3 regions of the Umboniibacter marinipuniceus genome follow, and region 1 is predicted to be linked to each of the others. Evidence: predicted binding sites of a transcription regulator. Region 1 holds the regulator's gene; each other region holds the start of a gene.

Region 1 (3,129 bases):
GGTTTACGCGCAAGGCAATCAAGTTGATTATGACTTGCTAACAAAGCTCGTAGTGGTTACCGGTGAGGCACTCTTCAGCAATAAAGGCTCGGAAGTCTCAGCCAATCGTATTGAATTCGATCTAGAACGCGGAGCGGCGAACGCTTCGGGTGGCGTTAGGCACGTCATTCAACCACCAGCTCAAACACCGAGTGAGGAGTAATCATGGCTACGCTTAGCGCGAAACACCTCGCCAAGAGTTATAACAAGCGACCGGTTGTTATCGATGTCTCCATTGAAGTAAGCAGCGGTGAAGTGGTTGGTCTGCTCGGGCCAAACGGCGCCGGAAAGACCACCTGCTTCTACATGATTGTCGGCCTAGTTCCTTCTGATAAAGGAACCGTCAAACTTGACGAGCTCGATATCACTCAACAGCCTATGCATGGTCGAGCTATTTCTGGCATTGGCTACCTACCGCAGGAAGCGTCGATTTTTCGCAAACTTACCGTCAGCCAAAACATTCTAGCCATCCTAGAGAATCGAGCAGACCTCACGCAGAGCCAGCGCCGCGAGCGGATGAATGAGTTACTCGAAGAATTCAGCATCACGCATATCAAGGACGCCATGGGCATTGCGTTGTCGGGCGGCGAACGCCGTCGGGTCGAAATTGCTCGTGCCCTGGCAATGGAACCCAAATTTATTCTTCTCGACGAGCCCTTTGCGGGCGTAGATCCAATTTCCGTTAACGAGATCATGTCTATTATTGAGCATGTACGTTCGAAAGGTATCGGCATCCTTATTACCGATCACAATGTGCGCGAAACGCTTGCGATTTGTGAACGAGCATACATTGTGGGTGGTGGCCACATCATTGCACATGGCGGGAAAGACGATATTCTGAATAACGCGAAGGTAAAAGAACTTTATCTTGGTGAAAACTTTCAGTATTAGTGCTGGGTATTACCTCATGGATGGTTTGTCATGAAACAGAGCTTACAATTAAAGACCAGCCTTAAGATGACCATGACACCGCAGCTTCAGCTGGCGGTGAAAGTACTACAACTCTCAACGCTTGATTTGCAAGCAGAGATTCAAGACACCCTTGACCGCAATCCGCTCTTAGACGTAGAGGATAGTAGCCCCGCATTACCTAGCGAGAGCAACTCGCTGAGTAACGAGCAGCGTGACGATAACTCGCCAGATAGCTATCAACTAACCGAGTCAGCCTCAGAGCCTAAGTGGGAGAAAGATATCCCCAGCGATATGCCCGTGGACAGTCAATGGGATGACGTCTATTCAGGTGGTCCCGCAAAGGCTGCCCCAGAGAATGACTTTGATTTCCTAGCGAACCGCAGCCAAGACGCTAGCCTGCAGGATCACCTGAGCTTTCAGTTAGCGATGAAGCCACTCTCGATCCGCGATCGCCTTATTGGTGACTATCTGATTGACAGCATTAACTCGAATGGCTGGCTAACCGCCGAACTCGCATCCATCGCGGACGATTTAAACCGCCACGAAGAAACCGATGACAACGAATTCGAGATCGACGAGGTCGAGGCCATCTTACACCTCATCCAAAGCTTCGACCCAATTGGTGTAGGTGCGCGAGACCTTGGTGAGTGTATTGCACTCCAGCTGAGCGAAATGGACCCTAAGCATCCCACCGTTGCCAGGGCCATCATCATTGCTAGCAATCATATGCCCGCGATCCTAAAGCAAGACTTCAAGAAATTGGCGAAGTTGCTGAAATGCTCCGAGGGTGAACTCGAACTATCAATTGACTTGATTCAACAACAAAACCCCCACCCAGGCGATAGTTTTTCGGAGTCTGATTCTGAGTATGTTATTCCCGATGTACTGGTTTCACTGCGTAAAGATCTTTGGCACGTTGAAATAAACCCCGATGTGGCACCACGACTCTGTGTGAATCGCGAGTACTCAGCGTTGATCAAACGCGGCGATGCCAGTGATGACAACAAATTTCTCCGTGAAAACCTGCAACAAGCTCAGTGGTTTATCAAGAGTGTAGAAAGCCGTTTCGATACCCTTTTTAACGTTGCATCGGCCATTGTAGAACGCCAGCGAGCTTTCTTTGACTATGGCCCCGAGGCAATGAAGCCCATGGTACTCGCCGATGTAGCGGAAGAGCTTGGTCTTGCGGAATCTACTATCTCGCGGGCAACAGCCGGCAAGTATATGCTAACTCCAAGAGGCGTTTTTGAACTCAAGTATTTCTTCTCGTCTCACGTATCGTCGGACTCAGGTGACACCACCTCGGCAACGGCCATTAAGGCCTTCATCAAAAAGCTTGTAGAGAGTGAGCCGCCAAATAAACCCCTGTCCGATGCAAAATTGATGGCACTTTTGGAAGCCGATGGTGTCAAAGTAGCAAGAAGAACTGTGGCGAAGTATCGAGAAGCAATTGGCATTGCGCCGTCAAGTCAACGAAAGCGTCTCAAATAGTAGAATTTTTTCCCACAGTTTCGTAAAAACCTATTACCTTTAAATAAGGGAAAGTTATTCCTGCTTTCAGACGGTTTGTGACGAAGACAGCCCGCCGAACCGTTCACTAGAAGGGGCCATTTCCCCCTAGGCTGTTCTGTTAATCTACTGTAATACGAAGAGGGTCAATACTTATGCAAGTAAACATCGCTGGACACCAACTTCCTCTCACCGACGCCATCCGCGCTCACACCATGTCGAAACTAGAAAAGCTTGAACGCCACTTTGACAACATCAATAATGTAAATGTGACATTTAGTGTTGAAAAGAACGGCCAAAAAGCGGAAGCTACGCTTCATGTTCTAGGTGAAGATATTCACGCCGAGAGCGTGGAAGATGATCTTTATGTAGCGATTGACCATATGGTTGACAAGCTCGACCGACAAATTTTAAAGCACAAGGAGAAAGGGATAGCGGCACGACGCCAAGGCTAATCCCAACCCGCCATGGAGTTAGCACAACTTCTAACCCCTGATACAACCCGAGCATCCGCTCGGGTTGGCAGCAAAAAAACCTGTCTAGAATTGATTGCTGAGATCGTTTCTGAATCGATGGGAATCCACGACACTGAACTATTTAAGGCGCTGTTCGAACGCGAGCGCCTTGGGAGCACGGGTCTTGGCAATGGCATTGCTATTCCCCACTGCA
Region 2 (3,129 bases), on a different contig from region 1:
GGTGCCGATGTGTGCCGAAGTACGAATAATTTCAGTCTTATCCATGGTCGCCAGCGGGCGAAGTACGAGCATGTCTGTCACTTGGTCAATAACCGAAAGATTGCGCAATGTTTGCGAGCTTACCTGAGCAACAGATTCGCCGGTTACTAACGCTTCAATCTCAAGTTGCTCAGCGACCTCTGCTGCCGCGCGAAGCATCATCCGCTTAAGGATCACACCCATGTAACGATTATTCACATTGGTTAATAGTTCGTCCACTACGCCCTCAAAGGGAATACTGACGAACCGGACTCGATACGAAGATCCGAAACGCTCCCAAAGATAGTAAGCGACTTCTTTCACCGCTATTTCGTGAGCCCGGCCACCCAGGTTAAAGAAGCAAAAGTGCGTTGGCATGCCTCGCTTCATAGTGAGGTAGGTAGATACAGTGGAGTCAAAACCTCCAGAGATGAGACTTAGTACCGGATCCAAGCCGCCAATAGGATAACCACCCAGCCCCTGAATAACCTGCTCAACCACAAACAAACGCTTCTTGCGAATCTCTACACGGACCGTTTCGTCTGGATGATGTAAATCAACACCGCCAGTTTCAAGCTTGGCCAGAATCCCACCGCCGATCTTTTGCTCGGCCTCATGGGAGTTGAAATCATGAGTCCCCACGCGTTTAACACGCACAACAAAGGTCTTGTCACGCAGGCGCTCTCGGTTTACTTCGGCTACCTTCTCAATAGTGTCATCTAAGTCGACAAACTCGTATTCCTTAACCACGATGAAATTAGCGATACCGGCGATATGCGCCAGCACATCGATCATCTCTCGCCCTTTAACCTCATCAACATCCGTAAAGATGTCTAATTTGTCCCAAGTACTTTTAACCACCACGCTGCGGTCAATCAACTTTAACGAGCGCGTAATATTGGTTCGGAGCTTGGCGATCAGCTGCTTTCGAACAGGCTTACTTTTAATGGTGATTTCGGGGAATAGCTTAACGACGAATTGCATGATGAACCTGACCGTAAAAAATATTTTCTAATTATAAGTGCAAGTCTGCCAAAGCACACGCCCAAGTGGCATAAATGTCAGTTTAGACTAAGGAATTAAGCACTCTCGCCTCAACGCACTATAATGGTGCAAATTAGGGATCATGCAGCGCCTTGCAATGCACCAATATAGTGCATTAGCAATCTACATTCTCGTAGATGCAAGCTGCACACCCCAAAATTACGCGCTTGCCACAACTGGCACGCTAATTGCTTTAATGCGTAGCAACAATATTAAAATAAACCAAAAAGAAGGTGTGTTGGACTAACCCTCTAATCATCTTGGTTCGCCTTTATCCATTCGGAGGAATTTATGGCAGATAACACTTTAGGTCTCATTAAAGAGCATGACGTAACTTGGATCGATCTACGTTTTACGGATACTCACGGCAAAGAGCAGCACGTCTCTATCCCTGTAACCGAATTGAACGATGACTTCTTCACAGAAGGTAAAATGTTCGACGGCTCTTCAATTGCTGGCTGGAAGGGCATTAACGAATCAGACATGATCCTTATGCCTGACGATAGCTCTGCTGTAATGGACCCGTTCACTGACGAACCTACCCTAATTATTCGTTGTGACATTGTTGAGCCTAACACTGGGCAAGGTTACGAGCGCGACCCACGTTCTGTTGCAAAGCGCGCTGAAGCTTACCTAGAAAGCACCGGTCTTGGCGACACTGCTTACTTCGGACCAGAGCCTGAATTCTTCGTATTCGACGGCATTCGCTGGAACGACAGCATGAGCGGTTGTTTCTACGAGATCGAATCAGAAGAAGCAGCTTGGAACAGCGGCAAAAACTACGAAGGCGGTAACATGGGCCACCGTCCTGGTGTTAAGGGCGGTTACTTCCCAGTAGCACCTGTTGACTCACTGCATGATATCCGTGCTGCGATGTGTTCAGCTATGACAGCTATGGGCCTAGAAGTTGAAGTACACCACCACGAAGTTGGTACCGCTGGTCAGTGTGAAATCGGTGTTCGTTTCAACACGCTAGTTCGCAAGGCTGATGAAGTTCAAATGCTTAAGTACTGTGTTCACAACGTTGCGCATGCATACGGCAAGACAGCTACTTTCATGCCTAAGCCGGTAGTTGGCGACAACGGTTCTGGTATGCACTTGCACCAGTCGTTCTCTAAAGACGGCGTTAACCAGTTCGCTGGTGATGAGTACGCGGGACTATCTGAAACTGCTCTTTACTACATTGGCGGTATCATCAAGCACGCTAAAGCACTTAACGCTTTCGCAAACGCTTCAACTAACTCGTACAAGCGTCTTGTACCGGGCTTTGAAGCGCCGGTTATGCTTGCTTACTCAGCACGTAACCGCTCTGCATCTATTCGTATTCCTTTCGTACCTAGCCCGAAGGCTAAGCGTGTAGAAGTTCGTTTCGGTGACCCAACAGCTAACCCATACCTCATGTTCTCAGCAATGTTGATGGCTGGCCTTGACGGCATTAAGAACAAGATCCACCCTGGCGATGCAGCTGACAAAGATCTTTACGATCTTCCACCAGAAGAAGCAGCGGCTTACCCGACTGTTGCTGGTAGCTTCGACGAAGCACTTGCTGCCCTCGACGCGGATCGTGATTTCTTGACGGCCGGTGGCGTATTCACCAACGACATGATCGATGCATTCATCGAGCTTAAGAATGAGGAAGTGACTCGCCTAGCGATGACTCCACACCCTGTTGAGTTTGACATGTACTACTCAGTATAAGTTAACTTAACCACCAAAAAACGAGGCTAATTAGCCTCGTTTTTTTTCGTCTGTGATAAAGTCATCATCAATAGTGAGTAGCAAATACTCGACATCCATCGAATCTGAGCCCAAACTAGCACTATGGCATGAATCGCCAAATCACCACTTTAGGAAGATAAGTTCATGAGTCGCTCCCTTTGCCTGTTGTTAATCGTTATTTCATGCACCTTCTGTGCCATGACGACCTCTGCTGATATCTATAAATATCGCGATGCCAACGGCAATATTGTCTACTCTGATACCCCAGTCGAAGGTGCAGAGCGGGTAGACATAGTAGTTTACAACCCTGCTACACCCGGCGAATCCACCGCTCAGCAGGAGTCTTCA
Region 3 (3,129 bases), on a different contig from region 1:
AAGGAGAGCGGGGCGACCTCAGCGAGTTGCGAGGAACTCAGATCACTGTTGAAGCAGCCCTGGCGCTCAAGTTGACGTGCACGTGCCTTCGCCACTTGGCCACGAGTTTCATCGGATGAGGTTTGCGATCCATTCTTTCCGTTAATCCATTCGGTCATTGCTACGGGTTTTAATTCAATCATTAGGTCAAAGCGGTCCAATAGTGGGCCACTTAAGCGGCTTTGATATCTGTCTACTTGAGCCTGAGAACATCGACAGGATGCCGTTCCAAAGTATCCACAGGGACAAGGGTTTGTGGCACCAATTAGTTGGAAACTGGCAGGAAAATTGACACGATGACCCGACCGAGAAATGTGAATTTGACGATTCTCGAGTGGTTCGCGAAGGTGATCAAGTATGTGACGCGGGAACTCGGCAAGCTCGTCGAGAAATAAAACGCCGCCGTGGGCAAAGGTGATTTCGCCGGGTTGAGGAGGGTTTCCACCTCCTATTAGCGCGGCGGCGGAGGCCGAGTGATGTGGTGCGCGAAAAGGCCGTGTGCCGAAAGGGTGCGTCTTTCCTACCGCGGAATAAACGGATTGAATCTCCAGTGATTCAGTGAGTGTGCAAGCAGGTAGAAGTGGCGCTAAGCGTTTAGCGAGCATCGATTTTCCTGCGCCTGGAATGCCGTGGAATAGCAGGTGGTGACGGCCCGCCGCCGCCAGCGCTAAACCGTATTTTGCCTCCTTCTGACCAATCACATCACGCAGATCAGGCTGGACGTCGGTGCTTGCAGTTTCTGCGTTGGGGCAAGGTGTTAATGGATGCTGTAGGGCAAGTTGGTCGCAGAGTGATCTCAAGCTACTCGCGTGGAACACTTGGTTGTCAGAGAGTGCTGCGGGCTCGTGTTCCTGGCTAGGGCACACCAGTGTTCGACCACTAGCACTTGCCGCCATCGCCGCAGCAAGTGTTCCGTGAACCACACGTAAGCTGCCGTCTAGCGCGAGCTCGCCGAGATATTCACGATCGCCAATCGCGTGCGGAGGAAGCTGCTGACTCGCAGCAAGAATTCCCAGGGCGATGGCCAAGTCGTATCGTCCTCCTTGCTTAGGAAGGTCGGCTGGAGCAAGGTTGACGGTAATACGCTTAATTGGAAATTCGAAGCCACTATTCTTTAAGGCGCTGCGAACTCGCTCTCGTGATTCCTTGACCGCCAATTCTGGCAGTCCTACGAGGCAGAAATTGGGGAGCCCGTTACTAAGGTGAACTTCCACGCTAACAGATTCGGCAGTGATTCCGCGCATAGCTCGGGTAAAGATTGTTGCTACAGCCATTCGCACCTTCCTTGGTATCCGGCATAACAGGTTGGAATTTCAGCCTACAAAACTTAGCTAGACGAAATGCTTGGACTAACGTTTTTCGAGGGCTTCAAATTGACGTTCTAAATTTTGCAGGCGCTCTCTCGTGCGCATGAGAACTGCACTTTGAGCATCAAACTCCTCACGGCTTACTACATCCATTTTTCGTAACTGAGATTGAAGTAGCGACTTAACGTGGGCTTCAGTGTCTTCGATAGCGCTACTGTTAAAGACTTCTCTGAGTTGGTTAGTAATGGTGGTGAAGTTGGGCTTTTGCATAGTTTTTCTCCTAGTTATCGCTACTTTAGCAAATCTACGTCGCGATGGCAGCTCCGTCTAAAGGTGGTTTCTTTTGTCTTCTGTGCGCTTAGCTAGCAGGTATATAGAGCGTTCTATTCTGGTGCGCGCATTCCAAAATGGTGCCTGAAACCACTTCGGCGCCGCCGCCACGGCAAAGCAATTTAGCCTTCGGAATACTCGTTAGGCCAATACTTTAGGTGGATTAGCGAAGTTGGCACGAATTCTGCTTTGACATCATTGAGTGGACAAGGAAGTGCGCTCAATTGAGCCAAAGTAGCTCATTAGAAAGACTTAATCGCATAGGGTAAAGATCGAACAAAGAGTCGATCATATGCAAAACATTTTCAGGGAGAGTAACCATGTTTTCAAAGAAAGCGTCAGTCGTAGCGTTAACCGCAGCACTATTGGGTTCGGTGTCAGTCAGCACCCACGCAGAAGAAAGTGCTTTTAGTGGCTCAGCAGGCCTATCAACCGCCTATTTACTTCGTGGTTTAGACCTTGATTCTCCTCAGTTCTGGGGCCAGGCCGATTACACCGCAGGAGGTTTCTCTACCTCTCTGTGGATTAGTAGCCTCGCGTCAACTAGTTACGAGTTGAACCTAGTGCCGAGCTATAACTTCGCCGTATCAGAGAATGTCTCCATTGATGTTGGCGCGGTCTTTTACAAGTACGAAGATACTGACTTCGGCGACTATGTGGATCTTACAGCAGGCGTAGGCTTCGGCGACTTCTACGTTGGCTATATGCACACCGTAGGGTCTGACTACGACGACATTGACTGGGACTATCTTACGTTCTCAGGCGAGTTCGGGGCATTTTCAGCGTTGGTAGGTTACGACGCTTGGGACGATGGTATGGATGACGGAAGTTATGTTCACTTAGACCTTAGCTATTCGCTAACAGAGGAACTGTCTTTTACCGTTTCGAAAATTCTGACTACTGATGGTAGCTACGGTGACGGCATCGTGACGAACTACTCGGATGATGTGCAATTTCTAGTGGGATATAGCCTACCTATAGGCAACTAAGACAAGAGCGTAACAGCGGGCACTCAGGTGTCCGCACAGAGGGAGAAAACGATGAAGTTAGTTACTGCAATTATTAAACCTTTCAAGTTGGACGATGTCCGCGAAAGCTTGTCAGAGATTGGTGTTAACGGCATCACGGTGACCGAGGTTAAGGGGTTTGGTCGTCAAAAGGGGCATACCGAGCTCTATCGTGGTGCGGAGTATGTGGTTGATTTCTTACCCAAGGTAAAGATCGAGATTGCGGTGCCTAATGAGCTGGTAGAGACGACTACTGAAGCGGTAGTTCAAGCGGCCGCAACCGGCAAGATTGGCGATGGCAAGATATTCGTCAGCGAACTTGAAGAAGTTATTCGTATTCGTACCGGCGAGACCGGCAACGAAGCAGTTTAACCCGATTTAATAACGAACCATTGGAGGCTCGTAATGAACGAGATCTATGAAATCCAATATGCATTGGATACCTT

The links. The regulator sigma-54, encoded in region 1, starts transcription at its own class of promoters, with help from an activator protein. The targets are predictions, from matches to a motif close to TGGCACANNNNTTGCNNT.
Region 2: the regulator sigma-54 is predicted to act here: its motif matches at 1,240-1,257, upstream of glnA (glutamate--ammonia ligase).
Region 3: the regulator sigma-54 is predicted to act here: its motif matches at 1,850-1,867, upstream of DFR27_RS08140 (TorF family putative porin).

The regions. Positions count from the first base shown of each region.
Region 1 covers NZ_REFJ01000004.1:222,578-225,706, forward strand. The annotation lists gene lptA (lipopolysaccharide transport periplasmic protein LptA) at 1-202, shown strand, start outside; gene lptB (LPS export ABC transporter ATP-binding protein) at 205-930, shown strand; gene DFR27_RS09350 (RNA polymerase factor sigma-54) at 961-2,442, shown strand; gene hpf (ribosome hibernation-promoting factor, HPF/YfiA family) at 2,616-2,915, shown strand; gene ptsN (PTS IIA-like nitrogen regulatory protein PtsN) at 2,928-3,129, shown strand, end outside.
Region 2 covers NZ_REFJ01000003.1:394,498-397,626, forward strand. The annotation lists gene thiI (tRNA uracil 4-sulfurtransferase ThiI) at 1-1,002, opposite strand, end outside; gene glnA (glutamate--ammonia ligase) at 1,354-2,760, shown strand; gene DFR27_RS08025 (DUF4124 domain-containing protein) at 2,926-3,129, shown strand, end outside.
Region 3 covers NZ_REFJ01000003.1:418,542-421,670, reverse strand. The annotation lists gene DFR27_RS08150 (YifB family Mg chelatase-like AAA ATPase) at 1-1,313, opposite strand, end outside; gene DFR27_RS08145 (accessory factor UbiK family protein) at 1,389-1,616, opposite strand; gene DFR27_RS08140 (TorF family putative porin) at 1,997-2,665, shown strand; gene DFR27_RS08135 (P-II family nitrogen regulator) at 2,717-3,055, shown strand; gene DFR27_RS08130 (ammonium transporter) at 3,089-3,129, shown strand, end outside.